3 regions of the Exiguobacterium sp. s125 genome follow, and region 2 is predicted to be linked to each of the others. Evidence: riboswitches for the same ligand, from Rfam matches in the RefSeq annotation. Region 2 holds a riboswitch; each other region holds the start of a gene.
What was found. A riboswitch is a leader RNA that binds a small molecule or an ion and turns the genes downstream of it on or off. The one in region 2 is predicted to bind lysine.
Positions count from the first base shown of each region.

Region 1: another riboswitch for lysine. It lies ahead of KNQ05_RS13095 (amino acid permease); the one in region 2 lies ahead of KNQ05_RS11165 (aspartate kinase).
Region 3: another riboswitch for lysine. It lies ahead of KNQ05_RS10580 (Na+/H+ antiporter NhaC family protein); the one in region 2 lies ahead of KNQ05_RS11165 (aspartate kinase).

Region 1 covers NZ_JACSMI010000006.1:52,954-60,569, reverse strand. The annotation lists gene KNQ05_RS13095 (amino acid permease) at 349-1,830, opposite strand; lysine riboswitch at 1,943-2,127, opposite strand; gene KNQ05_RS13090 (MarR family winged helix-turn-helix transcriptional regulator) at 2,299-2,754, shown strand; gene KNQ05_RS13085 (GGDEF domain-containing protein) at 2,911-4,002, shown strand; gene KNQ05_RS13080 (TetR/AcrR family transcriptional regulator) at 4,075-4,689, opposite strand; gene KNQ05_RS13075 (HlyD family secretion protein) at 4,883-5,539, shown strand; gene KNQ05_RS13070 (DHA2 family efflux MFS transporter permease subunit) at 5,552-7,246, shown strand; gene KNQ05_RS13065 (hypothetical protein) at 7,369-7,616, shown strand, end outside.
Region 2 covers NZ_JACSMI010000004.1:46,150-53,765, forward strand. The annotation lists gene KNQ05_RS11155 (argininosuccinate synthase) at 1-116, shown strand, start outside; gene argH (argininosuccinate lyase) at 113-1,483, shown strand; lysine riboswitch at 1,555-1,733, shown strand; gene KNQ05_RS11165 (aspartate kinase) at 1,846-3,045, shown strand; gene KNQ05_RS11170 (aspartate-semialdehyde dehydrogenase) at 3,058-4,050, shown strand; gene dapA (4-hydroxy-tetrahydrodipicolinate synthase) at 4,073-4,954, shown strand; gene dapB (4-hydroxy-tetrahydrodipicolinate reductase) at 4,951-5,697, shown strand; gene dapD (2,3,4,5-tetrahydropyridine-2,6-dicarboxylate N-acetyltransferase) at 5,684-6,391, shown strand; gene KNQ05_RS11190 (branched-chain amino acid transaminase) at 6,417-7,349, shown strand; gene alr (alanine racemase) at 7,346-7,616, shown strand, end outside.
Region 3 covers NZ_JACSMI010000003.1:175,896-183,511, reverse strand. The annotation lists gene KNQ05_RS10590 (hypothetical protein) at 1-83, shown strand, start outside; gene htpG (molecular chaperone HtpG) at 168-2,033, shown strand; gene KNQ05_RS10580 (Na+/H+ antiporter NhaC family protein) at 2,399-3,982, opposite strand; lysine riboswitch at 4,087-4,262, opposite strand; gene KNQ05_RS10575 (type I phosphomannose isomerase catalytic subunit) at 4,372-6,180, opposite strand; gene KNQ05_RS10570 (PTS sugar transporter subunit IIB) at 6,331-6,627, shown strand; gene KNQ05_RS10565 (PTS sugar transporter subunit IIA) at 6,632-6,961, shown strand; gene celB (PTS cellobiose transporter subunit IIC) at 6,976-7,616, shown strand, end outside.

The sequences.
Region 1 (7,616 bases), on a different contig from region 2:
GGAAAACCACTCGGTTCTTTTATACACAAATAACCCTCTCGCAAGTGAGAGGGTTTTTGTGTGTAGACAAACTATTAAGAAGCGTAAACATGCGATAACGAGAGACAATCCGTCACGATACTACCTAAAAAGCGTCATGTTTCGTTGACTCCTAAGGGAAAAGTGCGTTTTCAACGCACTGTCAGAGGCAGGCAAGACCCTACTCATTGTCCGTTAGGATCAAGGAGCAACGGCTTGCGCCTCGCCCGAGGAAAGCAACGAAAAAAGACGCTTGATCTCCCGATTCCCGATAACACTTTGCTTATAGTCTGACCTCTCGTAAGCGAGAGGGTCCTTTAGCTTATACTATTATTTTTTCGGATGCTTCGGAAACTCCATCTCATCATACCGGACAACCGATGTCCGGTGTTTGACTTTATGTCCGAGCCAAAAGACCAAGAATAACGGAATTCCGATATACGTTGCTGCAATCCCAACCCAGTCGATTTGATCAGCGAGGAACGCGGCATAGTTTTGCCCAACGATAACGAGGAAACATAGGCCAAATGCGAATAGCGGACCAAACGGGAACGCCGGTGCAACGTACGGTAAGTCACGTAACGCATGCCCTTGGGCGACGAAACCTTTTCGGAAACGGTAATGGCTGATCGCGATCCCGAGCCACGCGATAAATCCTGTCATTCCGGAAGCATTCAGTAACCAAAGATAAACTTGTCCGCCGAACATCGATGTCAAGAAACAAAGTGCACCAATTGTCCCTGTCGCGAGTAACGCATTCCGCGGCACACCGTTTTTTGAGACTTTCGCAAACAGTTTCGGTGCATCACCTTGTCGTGCCAGTGTGTAGAGCATCCGGGTTGAAGCATACATCCCGGAGTTCCCGGCAGACAAGACGGACGTCAAGATGACCGCATTCATCAATGCTGCTGCAAACACGAGTCCTGCTTTTTCGAAGACGAGTGTGAACGGACTGACGGCAACATCCGTAATATCATTTGAGACAAGGCTCGGACTTGTGTATGGAATCAACATTCCGATGACGAAGATCGCAAATACATAAAATAATAAAATGCGCCAAAACACCTGTTTAACTGCTTTCGGGACATTTTTTTCCGGATCTTCCGACTCACCTGCTGCGATTCCGACGAGCTCCGTCCCTTGAAAGCTAAAACCTGCGACAAGAATGATACCGATGACAGCTGGAATCCCTCCGACAAACGGTGCATCACCTAAGCCAAAGTTTTTGAAGCCTGCTGGTGGCTCCGAAGTAAAGATACCAAAAATCATCGCGACTCCTACACCAAGAAACACGATGACCGTGACGACTTTAATCATCGCAAACCAGTACTCGGCTTCACCGAATCCTTTGACCGAAAAATAATTTAATCCAATCATTAAAAGTAAAAACAGCGCGCTAAAATAGACGCCCGGAATGTTCGGGAACCAGTAATGCATGACGATTTGTGCTGCGACGAGCTCGACGGCAATCGTGACGGCCCAGTTGTACCAGTAGTTCCATCCTAAGGCGAACCCGAATGAAGGGTCGACGAACTTCGTCCCGTACGTCGAGAACGATCCTGCGACCGGCATATAGGCGGCCATCTCCCCAAGGCTCGTCATCAAGAAGTAGACCATCAATCCGACGATTGTATAAGAAAGTAACGCACCGCCCGGTCCTGCCGCTGCAACAGAGGCACCTGACGCGATGAATAAACCGGTCCCAATCGCTCCGCCAATTGCAATCATCGACATATGCCGGGCTTGAAGCCCTCGTTGTAGCCCTTCTGCTGTGGAATCGAGGGGTTGTTGTTGCTGTTGTAAATTGTTCATGTCTGTCGCTTCTCTCTTTTTATAATTTTTGAGAGGGCGTAAAAAAGCGCCCTCACCTTCCAAGAGGAAGATGAGAACGCAACATATCGATGATGCGTCTCATTCTACCGTCGTGAAAGATAGCTCCCCATAAACCGCAAACGGTTCATGACAGTATTAGACCTGTTTGATCTAATCCCAATCGCTGACTTTCAAAGTAGTCTACGATTTCGGCAATTCTTCCTTTTGAGCTATTTCATCTGCCGCTTGACGACATCCGTAACCCGACTCATAAGAATCGCAACCTCCATCCCACTGGTTGAGTGAGAACTAATTAAGTTGATTTACTAATTCATTACTTCGACATAGTACATAATATGTTTCTTGTTTGTCAATTTATATTTTTGAATCCTACCGTGCTCATAGTAAAATTCCGATATTTTTAGTACACTAAATGGTAGAAGGTAGTACAGAAAGGATGTTGCTCAGATGGGACAAGAACAACATGACCAATTGACATATCGATTAGAAGAACAAATGCGCGTGATTCTCCGGACGTTGCGCCGTGAGTTGAATCAACTGTTTGAAGGTACTGCAACGCGAAGTGAATTCTTCATCTTACGTAGCTTATCTGAAAACGGCCCCCAGCGTCCGACATTACTCGCGGAACAGTTCGAACTTGCGACAAGTCAGGTCACCGCTTTGACAGATAAACTTTATAAGACCGGTTTTGTGACACGGACACGTTCGACGGAAGATCGTCGTTCAATCGTCCTTGCCTTGACTGACGAGGGAGAGGCCGCTTTTCGGAATCTCGAAGTCGTCCGTCGCAAATATCTTCAGGAGCGATTCGGCACTTTGTCTGAAGAGGAACTGAACGTGATGATCCATGTATTTGATAAAATCCTCGCGACAATGGATGAAGAAGTCGTCTCATCCAATTAATAAATTAAAAATCAAGAGAAGGACAGAGGTTTTATTCTGTTTTTCTTTTTTTATTCTAAACATTCAGACCTCCTATACCGTTAGTAGAACGAGTATACTCAAAGTATATAATTGGAAGTATACTGCAGGGGGAGTTGGGAGGATTTGTTGTCTATTATGAATAACTTCATCATAAATTTTTGTCTCTTATTCACGACGATCACGCTTTTATTTTTACCTTTTCGAAATCAACCAAGAATTACACCAAAATCAAAGCTTGAATCACGCCTTATTTTAGGTTGTGTAGCTGGTGCAATTGCTGTACTCCTCATGTTCAACAGCATTCAAATTGATATTGCCCGGATTGACTTACGTATCATTCCTGTCGCGATTGCCACATTATTTGGCGGATTGCCTAGTGCCTTCATCACGGGAGTCATGATTATCGGAACGCGTTTTTTAATTACACCTGCTGATCAAATCGAAGGAGCGATTCTCGCTTCCGTCATCATGATTTTATTCATTTTGACAATTGGCATAGCACGCAGATTTTTACGTAATACATTGCTGACTTTTGAATTAATGATCGGAATCGGTATTCTCTATTCGTTACCAGCTATCTATGCACTGACAAACAGTTGGGAAACGTTTTTCAAAGTATCGGTTACGTACATTTTCTTTAATTTATTAGCCGGCCTCGTCACCTATCGCTTATTAGCCGAACTGCGACGACATTTTGAAAATATCCAGTACCAGCAAAAACTTGCGATGACCGACGCCTTGACGGGTCTCGCTAATCGCCGACGTCTGGACGACTCCCTATCACTCGTCGGATCGGATGACGATGGATATTCACTTATCCTGATCGATATCGATTTCTTCAAACACGTTAACGATACATATGGTCATGATGCCGGCGACGATGTGTTGCGGCAACTCGGAACGACACTTGCCTCTATTGTACGTCCGGATGATTTAGTCGGTCGGTACGGTGGAGAAGAATTTTTGATCATTTTACCGAACACATCATTGAAGGATGCGAAAAAAATCTCTGAATTAGCGCGGACGACAGTCGCCCGTAACCTGTTCCCGACTGCACATGTACCTGATTTGAAGATTACGATTTCGTTAGGAATTGCCCATTCGGGTGGATCCCATACATCACTCGAAGCATTGCAACAAGCGGATAAAGCACTCTATGCTTCAAAAGAGCACGGACGTAACCAAAGTACGATTTATACGAAACAGCTGGAATTCCGTCAAGCGTAATCTAACGTTATATCCGACTAGCACAAAAAGTGCCATTCCCTCACATCGGAATGGCACTTTTTAGTTCATTTTTTAGACAGTCCCAGGGCCTGTCTGAGGAAAACCAATACTTTCAACTGTTCCGAAGACGATCATCTGACTAAGCTGATTTGCCATATACTCGGAGGAATACGGACGATCATTTCGTAACCACGACATCAAGAGCCCGAGTTGACCACCAATGACGTAGTTCAGTAATAAATCCCGATCCACCGGAACAGAGACACTTGTCGTCTCCCGGAAAGCAAGACGGTAGTTTTCTTTTAACGTATCCAAGAAACGGGAGATGAACGTCTTGACTGTTCCTTGGAGCAGCATCGTCCGGTAAAAGCGCTCGTTTTGCTCAATGTGGATGAACAAACGTGCAAAGTAACGACTGACGCGTTCGACTGTCGGAGGCTCGGTCGATTGTTTTCCTGTAATCCGAATCGCTTCTGCGAGCAACGTCATGTGTTCCTCAACGATTTGATCCAGCAAATCGTATTTATCTTTATAGTGCGCATAGAAGGTCGAACGATTGACCTCAGCACCATCCGTCAACATTTTGACGGTGATCGTCGAAAAGGAATGGTGTTCAAGTAAATGAAATAGCTCTGTCGTAATACGTTCACGTGAACGTTTAGGACGTGGATCGCACGACTGATTCATTTAAAATTCAGCTCCTTTTTACGTATTGTATCCGTTAACAAAGACTTTTCCAACATTTCGTCGGAAATTGTTGGTTGTTTGTTTGTTATGCACCCATATAATTAACTGTATTAACTACTCCTCCCCAGAGGAGTCTTTTTTATGAGACCGCACTGGGGCGATCAGCTAGTAACAGAAAGGATGCAACTTACTCATGAACATGAAGAAATTATTAATCATCAATATTTTAACGCTCGTCGTTTTAATTGGTGGTGGTGCGATCGGTTATTATTACTACGATCAAGCAACAAGTTACGTCAAAACAGAAAATGCCAAAATCGACGGTAAGATGATTACAATTGCTAGTCCTGGCGCTGGAAAACTCACTGACTGGACGGCAAAAACAGGACAGACACTCGATAACGGGGCGACACTTGGTCACGTCATGATAGCACAAACTGGTCAAAAACCGGTTGATGCGTCAATCGAAATGCCAGCAAAAGCAACCGTCGTTCAGTCGATGGCGACAGAGAACGGCTTTGTTGGTGCCGGTACGCCGCTCGCTTACGGATTTAACTTAAATGAATTATGGGTCACAGCAAACGTCGAAGAAACAGAAATCGATGAAGTCAAAGTCGGTCAAGCCGTCGATGTCTATGTCGATAGCTATCCTGATACAACACTTTCGGGTGAAGTCGAACAAATCGGGATGACAACAGCAGGCACGTTCTCGATAATGCCGTCATCGAACGGAAACGCAAACTATACAAAAGTCGCGCAAGTGATTCCCGTGAAGGTATCGCTCTCACAAGAAAAATCACTCGACATTCGCCCTGGTATGAATGTGACCGTCCGCATTCATAAGGATTAAGGAGGGACGCTTATGTCTACGACCTTCCTCTTTGGATACATTGTGTTCATGCTTGTCACGTTCCTTGCAGTCAATTTGATTGCACGCCGGGCACGGCAACCGCGGGTAGCTGGCGCAGGAGGTCCGGCGCTTGATGAAACATTGATTGAAGCAGAAGCGGTTGGCGCGATTCCAGCCGCCCCTGCTCCGCAAGCGCAAGCGACGATTTCAACGGAAAACATCAGTATCCCGAAAGTCATCACTGTCCTGTTAATTGGAATGTTCATCGCGATTTTGAATCAGACATTAATCAACGTCGCTCTTCCTGTCTTGATCAACGACTTCAACGTCACGACGTCGACAGCACAGTGGTTGACGACCGGGTTCATGCTTGTCAACGGAATCTTGATTCCAATCAGTGCGTTCCTCATGCGAAGCTATACGTTTCGCCGCTTGTTTCTTGTCTCGATGACGTTGTTCTTCTTCGGATCGATCATTTGTTCGATGGCGATGAACTTCCCGGTTATGATGATCGGACGTGTGGTCCAAGCAGCCGGAGCCGGTGTCTTGATGCCGCTCGGTACGAACGTCTTCATGACATTGTTTCCACCCCATAAACGGGGAGCTGCGATGGGCATGCTCGGGATTGCGATGATTCTTGCACCGGCGATCGGACCAACGATCACAGGATATGTCATTCAAAACTACGATTGGCACGTCATGTTCTATGCAATGGCCTTCTTTGGTCTCTTAACACTTTTACTTGGATTTGCCTGGTTCAAACTCGTCCAACCGTTATCAAAACCAAAGTTCGATGCTCTCGGTGTTGTCTTTAGTACGATCGGGTTTGGTAGTCTCTTATACGGATTCAGTGAAGCCGGAAACGACGGTTGGGACAGCCCTGTCGTCATCAGTACGATTGTCATCGGGCTACTTGGTATTGCCGCCTTCGCTTTGCGTGAGCTTGCGATGGACGACCCGATGCTTAACATCCGTGTCCTAAAAGTACCGGAATTTTCATTCACCCTCTTCATTAACGTCATCGTCACGATGGCCTTGTTCGGCGGGATGTTGCTGCTGCCGATTTACTTGCAGAGCATCCGTGGTTTTTCACCCGTCGACTCAGGTCTCTTATTACTGCCTGGTTCATTGATCATGGGAATCACCGGTCCTTTCGCCGGTCGACTGTTCGACCGGTTCGGCATTCGACCGCTTGCCATCTTCGGTCTGACGTTGATGACGTACGGAACATGGGAATTGACGCAACTTGATTTGAACACGTCTTACTATTCCATCATGGGCATCTATATGCTCCGGTCCTTCGGGATGGCGTTCATCATGATGCCGATTATGACAGCTGGCATGAACGCTCTGCCGATGAAGATGATTCCTCACGGAAACGCGACACAAAATACATTACGCCAAGTCGCTGGATCAATCGGGACGGCCATCCTCGTCACGGTCATGACCCGTCAAACGACAGCTCATCTCGCGGACGATGCCAACCAGTTTACGACACTTGACCCAACACTCTCGCAACACCTTGGTGAGCTCGGACAACAGCTTGGTAGTCCACAAGCCGCATCCGTTAGCTGGTTGACGCAATTGACGAAACAAGCGACGATCAGTGGAATTACAGATGCCTTTTGGGTGGCGACTGTCTTGTCTGCTCTTGCACTCGTATTGTCATTCTTCCTTCATGGAAAAAAAGAACCGAATTTAGATTAACGTGTCTTATCCAGCCAGTTGACGGCACATCGTCAGCTGGCTTTTTAATCGTTCACCTTTGCACTTCTTCTCTAATATCGATACACTAGGTTCATTGAGTTCATATCAAAAGGAGATGCTTTATGGTTGCCTTCCTTCAATTTTACGCGTTCATTTTCGCCTGTTGCTTCGCGTGGCAGGTCGGACGACCATCTCTTTCCTGGTCGCAAAAAATCTCGCGTGCGTTTTTAACGAGTATCAACAGTCTCTTCGTCTTTTTCCGTGCTTCGGTCTCGATTTTCTTACTCGTCGGTCCGTTAGTGCTTGTCTCGTACTATGTCTTTCCGAACCTCTTACAGTTCGAAGGTGGTCTCGCAATCGTCATCAGCGT
Region 2 (7,616 bases):
CGTATACGAAAGAAGATGCGTTCGATCATGAAGCAGCGAAAGGATTCATTAAATTGCACGGTCTTGCGATTGCGACACACGCAAGTGTTCATCGGCAGGAAGGCGTGACAAAATGACGAAACTTTGGGGCGGACGGTTTACAGAAGGGGCTTCCGCTCAGGCTGAAGCGTTTGGGGCATCGATTTCATTCGACCAAAAGCTTGCGGCAGTTGATTTAGAAGGAAGTCTCGCCCATGCCAATATGTTGTATCAACAAGGTATCCTAGAAGAGACGGAATGGAAAAAAATCGAAGCGGGTCTCAAGACGTTACAAGCTTCGATTGGAACACATGTCTATTCGCTTGCTGACGAAGACATCCACATGAATCTCGAACGGTTGCTGACGGAACAAATCGGACCGGTCGCAGGGAAGTTGCATACAGCGAGAAGTCGGAATGACCAGGTTGCGACGGATTTACATTTATGGATGGAACAACATGTGCTTGATTTAATCGAAAGCCTCCGCAACTTGCAGACGGTGATTACGGAACAGGCGGATGTACACATCGAAACCGTCATGCCGGGGTATACCCACTTACAGCGGGCACAACCGATTTCACTTGCACACCATCTACTCGCGTATTTTTGGATGTTCGACCGTGACGTAGATCGTCTGACAGATAATTTGAAACGGATTCGGATTTCGCCGCTCGGTGCTGGGGCACTCGCCGGGACGACATTCCCGATTGACCGTTTCAAGTCAGCGGAACTGCTCGGATTTGAGCACGTCTATCCGAACAGCCTCGATGCTGTATCGGACCGTGACTTCGTCATTGAATATCTCGGGATTGCTTCGACGGTCATGATGCACCTCTCACGCTTTTGTGAAGAAATCATCATCTGGGCGTCGCAAGAATTTTCATTCATCGAATTGTCAGATGCATTTTCAACGGGTTCGAGCATGATGCCACAAAAGAAAAACCCGGACTTCGCTGAATTGATTCGCGGAAAAACAGGGCGTGTCTATGGAAACCTGATGGGGTTCCTGACGACGATGAAAGCATTACCGCTCGCTTACAATAAAGACATGCAAGAAGATAAAGAAGGTGTCTTCGATACGGCAGATACCGTTTTACAATCCGTTCAAATCTTTACGGGAATGCTCGAATCAGCAACGTTTAAGACAGAAGCGCTCAAGAAGGCGACAATGCAAGACTTCTCGAATGCGACGGAACTAGCAGATTATCTCGTCACAAAAGGTGTTCCTTTCCGGGAAGCGCATGAAATCGTCGGAAAAGCGGTCCTCCATTGTGTTCAGACGAATTGTTTCTTAAAAGATTTAACGCTTGAAACGTATCAAACGTTCCACTCCGTCATCGCGGAAGATGTTTATCCGCTCCTCGACCCGGTGCAAGCAGTAGCAAGAAGAGGAAGTTACGGCGGGACAGGTTTTGCTGCTGTTTCTGTACAACTCGATCAAGCGAAGAAAAAACTCGCGGATTAACGGAAAAATGAAAAAATTTTAGCGAATGACTGGATTTAACAAAAAATGTTTGCTATAACTGTAACTAACAACCGACAGATAGAGGCGCGGATGACATCAGTAACATCATTTATTGAAGCGAGCATGCTGAGTGATGTGAAAGGGGAAATCCGCCGAAGTGAATGAGAAAGATGCTTCTTCTCATTTGCTGGTACAACGGTTAAGATCCGTTGTACTGCCGAAACCGATGTTTCGGAGCGCTATCTTACGTAAAAGAACGAAAGACTTTGTCTTCGTTTGTCCGATCGTGATAACGACGGGCCGTAGGAACGCTCCTACCGGCCCGTCGTTTTTTTCTGTTTCGGGACAAAGGAGATAGGATTGTGACAACTGTACTTAAATTTGGTGGTAGCTCGGTCGCGACTGTCGAACAGATTCAGTCAATTGCGAATTATTTAAAAAATCGGACAGAACAAGGTGAAAAATTAGTGGTCGTCGTCTCTGCGATGGGGAAGATGACAGACTCGCTCATCGCACAAGCGCAAGCAATCACGGATCGTCCTGAACGACGTGAACTCGATCGATTGCTCGCAATCGGCGAAGAACAAACGATTTCGTTACTCAGCATCGCCTTAAATTCCGTCGGAGTAAAAGCCTTATCACAAACAGGTGCGCAGGCAGGAATCAGCACGATGGGGGTTCATACGAAAAGTAAGATTAAACAAATTGACGGGGACTTGTTACGAAAGAAACTCGAAACCTATGATGTCGTCATCGTCGCCGGATTCCAAGGTGTCAACGAGCTTGGGGATGTTACAACACTCGGTCGTGGTGGGTCAGACACAACGGCTGTCGCCTTAGCGGCCGTCCTTGATAAGCGCTGTGAAATCTATACGGATGTCGACGGTGTCTATACGGCGGATCCGCGGATTCATCAAGCGGCACAGCCGATTCCACAAATTTCATATGATGAAATGATGGAAATGAGTGCACTGGGGTCGAAGGTAATGGAGATGCGCAGCGTCGAACTCGGGAAAAAATACGGCGTGCATATCTTTGTTGGGAAAACACTTGAATCGGAAAGAGGGACTTGGATCATGGAGGCAACAGAAACGATGGAACAAAAAGCAGTCACGAGCGTCAGTGTAACGAAAAATGTTTTGACGGTTTCAATCAAACACGTTCCACAAACCAATTCAGCAGTCGCCGACATTTTTGAATTGTTATCGAATCGCCATGTCAATATCGACATGATCAGTCAAACGACCTTTGATAGTGACGTGTTCCTCTCGTTCTCTTGTCCACTCGATGAAGAAGAGTTTCTCGAAGAGGCACTGAAAGATATCATCGATCGTTTTCCGACCGTTAAAGTCGATCGTCATAACGAGCATGCCAAGTTATCGGTCGTCGGAATCGGAATGCGTGACGCAACGGGCGTCGCATCAAAATTATTTGCGACGTTCCGTGCCGAGAACATCACGTTTTATCAAGTCACGACATCAGAAATCAGTATCTCGTATACAATCGCACAAGCAGATATCGAACGAACGGTCGCGGCGATCGCGAACGCGTTTAGCCTGTAAGGAGGAATGAACATGTACCACGTAGCAGTCATCGGTGCGACAGGCGCCGTCGGACAAAAGATGTTACAAGTCTTGAAGGAACTCGATTTTCCAGTCGGTCAACTGTCGGCGTATGCTTCAGAACGATCAGCAGGAAAAGTCGTTTCGTTTAATGGAACGGACGTGACGATTACAGCTTTATCGGAAGACATCATCCATCACGGGATCGACGTCGCATTATTCGCAGCCGGTGGAGCAATCAGTGAACAGTATGCCCCCTTGCTGGCAGAACACGGAACACTTGTCGTCGATAATTCAAGTGCTTTCCGGATGCAAGAGACGATTCCGCTCGTCGTACCAGAAGTCAATCCGGAAGCGGTCAGCAGCACCGACCGACTGATCGCTAATCCGAACTGCTCGACGATTCAATCCGTCGTTGCCCTGGCACCACTCAAACACTTAGGTTTTGAACGAATCACGTATACGACGTATCAAGCAGTCTCCGGTTCCGGTCAAAAAGGAATTGAGGACTTGGCGCGAGGCAGCCGCGGTGAAGAACCGGTCAACTATCCGCACCCGATCCATGATAATATCTTGCCGCATATCGATGTCTTCTTAGAAGACGGGTACACGAAAGAAGAGCAAAAAATGATTGACGAGACACGGAAGATTTTTAACCAACCGAACTTACCGGTCAGTGCGACGTGTGTCCGTGTTCCCGTCACAAATTCGCATTCGGTTGCAATCAACGTGACGTTTTCAAACGAGACGACGGTCGAAGCGATTCGCACAGCACTTGCTGACGCGCCAGGCGTCGTACTGGTTGATGATGTTTCGCGAAATCAGTACCCGATGCCGCTTGATGCAAGCGGGACGGACGAAGTGTACGTCGGGCGGATTCGTCAAGATCAAACGCTCGCGAACACATTCCATCTGTGGTGTGTCGCGGATAACATTCGAAAAGGCGCGGCGTCAAATGCAGTCCAGGTCGCGCGTCATGCTTTAGAAAACGGCATCCATTCTTAATCATACTAAGGAGGAATTTAACATGTTCAAAGGAGCAGGAACAGCACTAGCGACACCGTTCAATTCAGCAGGTGAACTCGACTTAGTCGTTTTTGAACAGTTGATTGAACAGCAACTTGCAGCCAATATCCAAGCGCTCGTCGTCGCCGGGACGACAGGTGAAGGATCGACGCTTTCGAGCGAAGAGTTCGAAACGTTACTTGAGACAGCAGTCCGTGTCACGGCAGGTCGTGTTCCGGTCATTGCCGGTACGGGAACGAACAATACGGCACAGACGATTGAAAAAACGAAAACGGCTCAGCGGCTCGGAGCGGATGCAGCGATGCTCGTGACACCGTATTACAATAAAACGTCACAAGCCGGTTTGATTGCTCACTTTACCGCAGTCGCGGATGCTGTCGAATTACCCATCATGTTATACAACGTACCTTCACGGACGGGTGTCGCGATTGCAGTTGAGACAGCTGTAACACTCGCGGAGCATCCGAACATTCAAGCATTCAAAGAAGCGAGCGGGGATGTCAGTTTCATGGGTGAATTGATGACGGCACTCCCCGAAGGTTTTGCAGTCTTCTGTGGCAACGACGATCAAATCCTGCCGTACATGGCATGGGGAGCACAAGGTGTCATCTCGGTCCTGTCGAACCCGTACCCGGCAGAAACACAAGCGCTTGCTGAAGCCGTGCTCGCAAACGACTTAGTGACGGCACGACGCATTCAAAGTGATTTAATGCCTGTCATCGCAGCCATCTTTAGTGACGTCAACCCGATTCCTGTTAAAGCAGCACTCGAAGAAGTCGGGTTTGCAGTCGGTGCACCACGCTTGCCGCTCGTTCGCCAATCCGAAGCCGGGCATGCACACTTACTCGAGACGATGCGTGCTTATAAAGGAGTGGTTCGATGAAGCTTGCCATTCATGGATATGGTGCGACAGGGCATTATGTCGAGGAATTGGCACCCGCTGAAGTTGTCGCCGTTATCGATCAGACGAAGTCAGCGGAGAAAATTCCTTCGTATCAAACGGTGTCCGAGCTAACAGAAGAAGTCGATGCCATCATCGATTTCTCTCACCCGAGCTTGTTGCCGGATTTACTGGCGTATGGCCTCAAAACGAAAACACCGCTCGTCATCGCGACGACCGGATTTTCGGAAGCGGAGTTACAAACGATAAAAGACGCTTCGACTGAAATTCCAATTTTTCAGTCGTACAACATGTCGTTCGGGATCGCGATGATGCAGCAATTGTTACAGGTGCTCGTACCACTCGCCAGTTCGTTCGATATCGAACTATTAGAAAAGCACCACAATCAAAAGGTCGATGCACCAAGCGGGACGGCAGAACTCTTATTGCGGACGATTCAAGAACTTCGTGACGTCCAGCCGGTCTATGAACGTGAATCGACACGGGAAAAACGCCAAGCGTCTGAGATCGGCATGCACTCGATGCGTGGTGGAACAATTTTCGGTGAACATGAAGTGTTGTTCGCCGGGGTCGATGAATTGATTGAAATCAAGCACACGGCATTATCAAAAAAAGTATTTGCTTCAGGTGCGATTAAAGCAGCCGAAGCACTCATTCAAAAATCGGCGGGACTCTACACGTTAGAGACGCTCTACTCACAGGAGGATTCACATGTTACTAACTGATGCTTACGAAATTGCGAAATTCATTAAAGATGCTAAAAAACAGACACCGGTCAAACTTTACGTCAATGGCGATTTAGCGGGCTTGACGATTGAAGGGGCGACAGCTTTCGGATCGGATGAATCAAAAATTTTCTTTGCAGATGCAGGACTTGCTGCGACTTTCTTAGAAAAGTATTCAGACCGAATCACGGACGTCCACGTCGAATACGATCGTCGGAACAGTGCTGTACCGATGCTTGACACACGTCACTTGAATGCGCGAATCGAACCGGGTTCGTGGATTCGGGATCATGTCGTCATCGGCGATAACGCCGTCATCATGATGGGTGCAATCATCAATATCGGTGCATCGATCGGAGATGGTACAATGATTGATATGAACGCCGTCGTCGGAGCACGTGGCACGATTGGGAAAAACGTTCATGTCGGCGCAGGTGCCGTGGTCGCAGGTGTCCTTGAGCCACCTTCAAAAACACCGGTCATCATCGAAGATGGTGTCTTGATCGGAGCGAACGCCGTCATCTTGGAAGGCGTCCGTGTCGGAAAAGATGCAGTCGTTGCAGCAGGCAGTGTCGTCACAGAAGACGTCCCTGCAGGTAGCGTCGTTGCTGGAACACCAGCACGCGTCATCAAACAGAAAGACGAAAAAACAGCAGAGAAGACGCAACTAGTGGATGATTTACGTTCACTCTGATTGACGTCGAAGAGGAGGAAAACACATGGCAGTGGATACACAGTATGGTGAAGCGATTTGGTTAGACGGGATTTTTCATGATCCAAAAGAAGCGAATACGAGCGTCATGTCACACGCGATTCATTACGGAAGTGGTTTTTTCGAAGGGATTCGTGCTTACGCGACGCCTGACGGTCCGGCAATTTTTCAATTGACGGAACACATCGAACGTCTCTTCCGGAGTTGCGCGTTCTATCACGTCACGATTCCATATACAGTGGAAGAACTTGTCCAGGCAACGATTGATCTCGTTGCGAAAAATGGCTTTGAGTCTTGTTACATCCGTCCATTCGTTTTCCTCGGTACACCGTGGCAAGCCTTGATGGCAAAAGATACGACGGTTCACGTCGGCATCTCATGTTGGGAACTTGGTGAATACTTCGATAAAGGTGTCGGCATTCGTGCGAAAGTCGCCTCTTACCGTCGGGTATCGTCAACGATGATGCCGATGCAAGCGAAAGCCGCTGCGAACTATATGAACTCACAACTCTTAAAAGGCGAAGCCCTTCGTGATGGATTTGACGAAGCAATCGCACTCGATATGAACGGTAATGTCAGTGAGGCAAGTGTCGCGAACTTATTCATGTTGAAAAACGGGACAATCTACACGCCGTCACTAGACTGTTCTGTCCTTGACGGCATCACGCGTCAAGTCATCATGCGCCTCGCGCAAGATCAAGGGTACCCGGTCGTCGAACGTCATATCGGGCGTGACGAGCTGTATGTCGCAGACGAGATTTTCTTAACAGGGACAGCGGCAGAAATCACGAGTGTTGGTGAAATCGACCATATTACAATCAACGGCGGAACACGGGCTGTCGCGGATGAATTACTCGAGCTTTACCGACAAACGGTCTCAGGACAACTCCCGCAATATGCAGACTGGTTGACACACGTCACACCAGCGGTAGCTGAATGAATACACGTACACGCGTAACAATCGATCGGGAAGCGGTGCGACAAAATGTCGCATCGGTCTTCGCTCGATCGCAAAAACAGATTTTCGCCGTGGTGAAGAATAATGCCTATAACTTAGGTATGCTTGAAATGGTCGGGACATTGATGGAAGCGGGCGTGCATCATTTCGCTGTCGCTGAAGTTTATGAGGCAATTGAAATTAAAACGAATTTTCCAGACAGTTATGTCTTAGCGATGAATCCAGCGACTCAGTTCGAGGCGGCTCGAG
Region 3 (7,616 bases), on a different contig from region 2:
TCAGTCATGGCACATACGGGTCGGCGGAAAGCTTACGTAAAATCGGAAAATATATCCGCAGCCGACTCGAAGAAGGGGATTGACACTATTTTTCCAATCCGTAATAATAGATTTGTATTAGCACTCTTGTTGTTAGAGTGCTAAAAAAGAACTAGGGGGTATCGGAAATGGAAACGAAACAGTTCAAGGCAGAGTCGAAACGTTTACTCGAAATGATGATTCATTCCATCTATACACATAAGGAAATCTTTTTACGTGAGTTGATTTCGAACGCTAGTGACGCGATAGACAAGATTTATTACAAAGCATTGACGGACGAGACGATGACGTTCGAAAAGGATGCCTATAAGATTACGATTGAACCGAATCAAACGACACGACAGCTCGTCATTCGTGATACGGGAATCGGGATGACAAAAGAGGAGCTCGAAGCGAATCTCGGAACAATCGCGAAGAGTGGGTCACTTGCCTTTAAGGCGGAGAATGCCGCGCAAGACGGACACGACATCATCGGACAGTTCGGTGTCGGCTTTTATTCGGCATTCATGGTCGCGGATGTGGTCACGGTCATCACGAAACCATTCGGTAGCGAAACAGCGTACAAGTGGGAGTCGCACGGTGTCGACGGTTATACGATTGAAGAAGTCGAAAAAGCTACAGTCGGGACGGAAATCACGCTGCACATCAAAGCGAACGAAGAAGATGAAAATTATGATGAGTATTTAGATACGCATCGTTTGCGGACGATCGTCAAAAAGTATTCCGACTTCATCCGCTATCCGATTGAGATGGAAGAGACGGAACGTCAACCGATTGAAGGATCGGACGAGATGGAAGAAGTGAAGGTCGTCAAGACAATCAACAGCATGGTGCCGATTTGGCGGAAAAATAAACGGGAGTTGACGGACGAGGATTACACGAACTTCTATCAAGAAAAACGATATGGATTTGATACACCAGTCAAGCACATCCATATCAGTGCAGATGGTGCCGTCCGTTATCAATCGATTTTATTCATTCCGGAGCAACCGTCCTTCGACTATTATTCGAAAGAGTTCGAGAAAGGGCTTGAACTGTATGCGAACGGCGTCTTGATCATGGAAAAATGCAGTGACCTCTTGCCGGACCACTTTAGCTTCGTCAAAGGGATGGTCGACTCGGAAGACTTGTCACTCAATATTTCACGTGAGTTGTTGCAGCACGACCGCCAACTCAAATTGATTGCAAAAAACATTCAAAGTAAGATTAAGACGCAACTTGAAGGACTGCTTCGTGACGATCGCGAGAAGTATGAAGCCTTTTATCAAGCCTTTGGTCGTCAATTGAAGTTTGGAATCTACAATGATTACGGCATGCATAAAGAGACGGTCAAAGATCTTGTCCTGTTCCACTCGGCAAAAGAGAAGAAGCTGGTCACGCTCGCTGAATACGTCGCGGCGATGCCGGAAGATCAAAAATACATTTACTATGCTTCAGGGGAAAGTACGGACCGTTTAGATAAGTTGCCACAGTCGGAGCTTGTCAAAGACAAAGGGTTCGACATTCTGTACTTTACGGAAGAAATCGATGAGTTCGCGATTCAAATGTTGCTCAACTATGAAGGAAAAGAATTTAAATCGGTTACGAGCAGTGATCTTGGCATCGAGCAAGCGGATCAAGCAGAAACGACCGAAACACAAGTCGAGATGTTTACAGCGATGCAAGAAGTGCTTGCTGGGCAAGTCAAAGAAGTCAAAGCTTCTTCACGCTTAAAATCACATCCGGTCTGCTTCGCGACGGATGGTGCCGTTTCGATTGAAATGGAGAAAATTCTTAAATCGATGCCGAACAACCAAGATGTTTCAGCCGTGAAAATTTTAGAGTTGAACACGTCGCATGACGTCTTCCAAGCCATTGAAACGGCCTTTAAAGAAGACCGTACGAAATTTGAACGCTATACGAAATTAATGTACCAACAAGCGTTGCTCATGGAAGGCTTGCCAATCGAAGATCCAGTTGCGTTTGCAAATGAAGTGTGTGCCTTGATGGTGTAAGAATGATCGCTTCAGCGTGTAGACAAACGCTTATGAAGCGTGAACATGCGATATCGAATTGCAATTCGTTCGTGCTTTCCTGTATTTCTCTCACGGTATTACCTAAAAAGCATCACGTTTCGTTGACTCCTACGGGGAAAAGTGCGTTTTTAACGCACTTTCAGAGGCAGGCAAGACCCTGCTCGTTGTCCGTGAGGATCAAGGAGCAACGGCTTGCGCCTCGCCCGAGGAAAGCAACGAAAAAAAGACGCTTTTTATTTCTCCATACCATGTTGTCTACAACTTAAAAAAGGGATTGCACATCACGGTAGATGGCAATCCCTTCTTTTTTTCTCGTCTCGGCTAAGCTGAGCGTTATTTTTTTATTATTCAGCGCGAAGTTCAGTTGGTACTTTGCCGCGTTTCGAGACGACATTCAGGACGACGAGTGCGAGTAAGAAGGCGATAAGTGCACCGATGAAGCCGATGATTGATGAATCGGTTAAACCGAGCACAAGGTAGCCGACTGCCGATGTCGCTGCACCAACCAACGCATACGGAAGTTGTGTCGTGACGTGATCGATATGATGCGAACCGGCACCTGTCGAACTGAGAATCGTCGTATCGGAAATTGGTGAACAGTGGTCTCCGAAGACGGATCCGGCAAGAACGGCAGCGAGCGTCGGAAGTAAGAGATTCGGTTCGACCGCCATGATGAGGTCAGCACCGATCGGCAGCATGATACCGAATGTTCCCCAACTTGTACCTGTCGAGAATGCCATTAAGCTTGCAATCAAGAACAATAAGAAGGGGAGGTACGAAGCAGAAATCGACTTACTGACGAAGCTTGCTAAGTACTCACCTGTTTTCATGTCACCGATAACAGCGATGATTGTCCAAGCGAATAATAAGATGACGACAGCAGGCCACATGGATTTCATCCCAGCCCAGATGCTGTGTCCGTATTCGCGCGCCGGGATTTTCCGACCAATCAACATCAGGAAAGCAACGACTAAACTGATGACGACACCAGCAACGAGTGAACGTGTTACGTCTGTCGCTTCAAATGCACCAATCAACGTAAATGCACGATTGTCAGCAGCGAGTGCCTGAGCACCGGTAAAGAGTAATGCGGAAACCGTTGCAATGACGAGAACGATAATCGGAACGACGAGGTCACGTACTTTTCCACCTTCGTGTTCTTTGACTTCCTCTGCCATCCCCATCGGTGTTCCTTTACTTGCGTCGAAAAGTTCACCTTTTAATGCACGAAGTTCATGCGTCCGCATCGGTCCGACCGCAATCCCTGTGTACGCGATGTAAAGCGTCAGCAATAGAGCGAAAATCGCATAGAAGTTGAGTGGCACGATCATCATGAAAGCACTGAATGCGGAATACTCCGTAATCGAATGTGTCGTCAAGATACCCGCGATGATTGAGATGATGAACGCTCCCCAACTTGAAAGCGGGCTGATGACACAGACTGGAGCAGCCGTCGAGTCAATAATATAAGCAAGTTTTGCACGCGAGACGCCACGACGGTCCGTTAACGGACGACTGACATTCCCGACAGCAAGACTGTTGAAGTAATCATCGATGAAGATTAAAATACCTAAACCAAATGCTGCGAGGCGAGCGCCGCGCGCTGTCTTGACGTGTGTTGTTGCCCATTCACCGAAGGCATGTGCACCGCCCGATGTTTGGATAAGCGTCGATAGAACACCGAGTAATAGTAAGAAGATGAGTAATAAGACGTTCCATTCATTTAACGCCCCATCCGCCCAAAATAGACTAAAGATGTTTTTGCCGAGATAGACGACCGTATCGATTGGATTAAGGCTATGCAGCAATAAAGCACCAATCAAAATACCGACACCAAGTGAAATAACGACTTTGCGCGTCACGATTGCAAGTGCGATTGCAATGACAGCTGGAATGAGCGCAACGATTGAATCTGAATAATTGACCATTGTGTGGTTCCTCCTCTTTTTTTAGAAGATGAGACCCATTGCATATAAAAAAGCAAGGGCACCGGCAACAAAGCCGACACCCTTGCTGGATGCGTCTTTCTTAGCCGAATTGGAGCGCTCCATACAAAACACGTATGGCAATCGAACGGGTATTTCCCAATTCGACCAGTACCATCAAGTCAGACACTTGACGATACTTCGGCAGCATTACCTTTCCTTGATCGTCCTCGTTGTCATCCTCAGATCAAATACTCATTAAGACCGCGCCTCTACCTCATCGATAGAATAGTCATATTCTTTTAATAAGAAAACCTTATCATATTTCAGAAAAAAGTTTCAAGTCTGTTTTTAAAAAAAGTAGTAAAGTCTGTTCAAAAGGAACAATGAAGTTATTCGGCGTTCATCCGATTTAAATGGGCAGCACCGATGACACCGGCATTTCCTTCCAATGCAGCTAAGCGAATGATTGTTTTTTGACGTAACGTCGGGTAGAGACGGGCATTGACGGCTTGTAAGAGCTCTTCCCAAAATAAATCGGCGGAAGCCGTAACACCGCCACCGATGATGACGGCTTCCGGATCAAGTGTGTGAATGATGTTCGCTACGCCTGTTGCTAAATGATTTACGAAACGAAGCCTTTCCTGTGTATTGCCAAGAAGTTGTGCAATAGAAGATTCATTTAATGAATCAGCCCGCGTCTGAAGAGCCGTACCGCTTGCTAATCCTTCGAGTGAGCCTTTGTTCAAGACGTGATGTTCCGGTCCAGAAGCATCGATGATCGTATTTCCGATTTCACCAGCATATCCGTGTGCGCCTCGAATCAACGTCTTTTGATAGACATATCCACCACCGATTCCTGTACTGACTGTCATGTAATAGATGGATGTATAGTCTTGTCCTGCCCCGAACAATGCTTCGCCGAGCGCGGCGGCATTTGCATCATTTTCAAGGGAAACCGGGATGTTGAAGAACTCTTCTAACGGGCGAACTAAATTTACATCGTCCCAACCCGGCAGGTTCGGAGGTGACAATAGCCGACCCGTTGCTGCATCAAGCGGACCAGGCGCTGCGATACCAATTCGTTCGACTTCAAATTCTTCAAGTAGCTTTTGGATGGCTTGTCTTAAATGTTTAATTGTATAGTCCGGGCCAGCAGCCGCCTCTGTCAAAAATCGATATTGTTTTACGACATGGTGCTGATTGATTGCGGCAACACGCGTGTGAGTCCCACCAAGATCAATTCCGATGAGAAGTCGTTGTTTCGGTGTTGGATTTGGACCAGTCAATAGAAGTTTCCCCTTTCCAGAAACGGTACAAGTTACTTTTGCCGGAATCAGAACCGTGTCTCCGGCGGTATAACGCAATTGGTTGATGATCAGCGTGCCACTGATGATAGTGATGACTTGGAAGGAAGTTCGTGGTGCAATCGTAATCATGTCATGGATGGCCCATTCCTCGACAAAAAAATAGGCGTTGGTTGTCAGTAATCTTGAACAAAAAGAGGTCGGTACATAAGGCTCCTCGTACTGGAAATGAGGAAATTGAATGACTTCGAGTGCTTCTTTAAGGTGGAGTTGACGCGGTTTGTTGGTCGAATGGTCAATTCGATCGTAATCGTACAACCGATACGTGGTATCAGAATTCTGCTGGATTTCGATGACAAGACACCCTTCGGTTAAAGCATGAACAGTACCTGCTGGAACGTAAAAAAAATCGCCGGGTGAAACAGGCAAATTAATCAAGCCGGAAGTTAAATCGTCTTCACGGACAGCGCGCAACAAATCAGCTTTTGTTTTGAAGTCATGCCCATAAATAATGGTGGCGTCTGCCGGACAATCGACGATATACCAACATTCATTTTTCCCGTAAGGCTGTCCTTCTAGGCGACAGGCGTCATGATTGTCAGGATGGACTTGAACGGACAAATCATCCGCAGCGTCAATCCACTTAATGAGTAAAGGAAAAGCTTCCGTTGTGTCCATCCCGAAAATTTCAGGGTGATTTGACCATAAATCCCGTAGTGCATCACCGGAAAAACGTCCGGCATTCACCTTGGTTTGCCCGTTTTGGTGATCAGCCAAGGTCCAAGCTTCACCGATGTTTTGTTTGCCTAACGTATCAAATCCATATGCACCAAGCTTACATCCACCCCATATCCGCTCCTGTAAAATCGGCTCAAAACAAATCAGTTCTTCCATGATTGTTCCTCCTCCAAGTTGTTTTCGATTACAACACTACACTTTTTAAAAATAAAAATAAACAAAATAAAAATCAAGTATAGACATGAATGTTAAAATCCGTATAATCAAAGTTGTAAGCGATTCCAAAACGCGGGAGGAATGGTTGAAATGAAAAAAATCATGTTGGCGTGTAGTTCAGGAATGTCGACGAGTATTCTCGTCACTAAGATGCAGGAACATGCCCAATCACTTGGTGAAGAGGCGACAATTTGGGCAGTCGGTCAAGACCAGGCTTTAAAAGAAATGGATGGAGCAGATGTTGTATTGATTGGTCCACAAATGCGCTTTTTATTATCAAAATTTCAACAAGCGACAGATAAACCAGTAGAAGTCATCGATATGATGGCGTACGGAATGGCCGACGGAAAAGCGGCCTATGAACAAGCCGTTAAGTTGATGGGGTGAAGAAATGAAAACAAATGAACAGACGATGGAACAAGTAGCATTCATGATGATTTTGCATAGTGGAAATGCGCGAAGTACGATTCGTGAAGCAATCGAAGTGTACAAGGAAGAATCATTTGAGGCATTTGAGCGGTTATTAACAGATGCCCGAGAACAGTTGAAAGAAGCGCACCAGATTCATTTCGGTCAAGTCCAAAAAGAAGCGAGCGGTGAGCCGACGACATTGTCTTTACTGCTTTTGCATGCAGAAGATCATTTGATGTCGACACAAACGATGCTTGATTTGACGTCAGGATTAGTTGAAATGATGGAACATAAATTTTCTCAAAAATAAGAGGAGGGATTGAAATGGCTGGTAATAGTAAGTGGTTCGATTTGTTGAGTCGTTTTCTGATGCCGATTGCGGCATATTTAAACAATAGCCGCTATCTTCAGACGTTACGTGACGCGTTCATGCTCGCTTTTCCGATTACGATGTTCGGTTCATTAATCGTTGTTATTGCGAATTTACCATTCTTAGATAAATTTATGTCGCCTGGAGTATTGGATGCTTTTAAAACTTCATTAGGAAACGCCCCCTCGGCGACGATGGGAATCATGTCACTATTCGTCGTCTTCGGTATCGGATATTATCTTTCGAAAAGCTATGATGTAGAAGCTGTTTTTGGTGGTGTAATCGCCCTTGTTTCTTTTTTACTTTTAACACCTTTCTTTGTAGCAGTCGAAAATGTTGCTGATCCTGTCGGAAATGTCATTCCACTTGACCGTCTCGGTGCAAAAGGCATGTTCCTTGCAATGATGACAGGGTTCTTAGCAGGAGAAATTTATCGATTTGTCGTTCAAAAAAACTGGACGATTAAAATGCCGGCTGGTGTGCCGACTGCTGTGGCTAAGTCATTTTCAGCTCTTGTGCCTGCACTTTTGACACTTTCCATTTTCCTTGGCATTAACATCGCTATCACCTCGCTTTTAGACACGAATCTCCACGA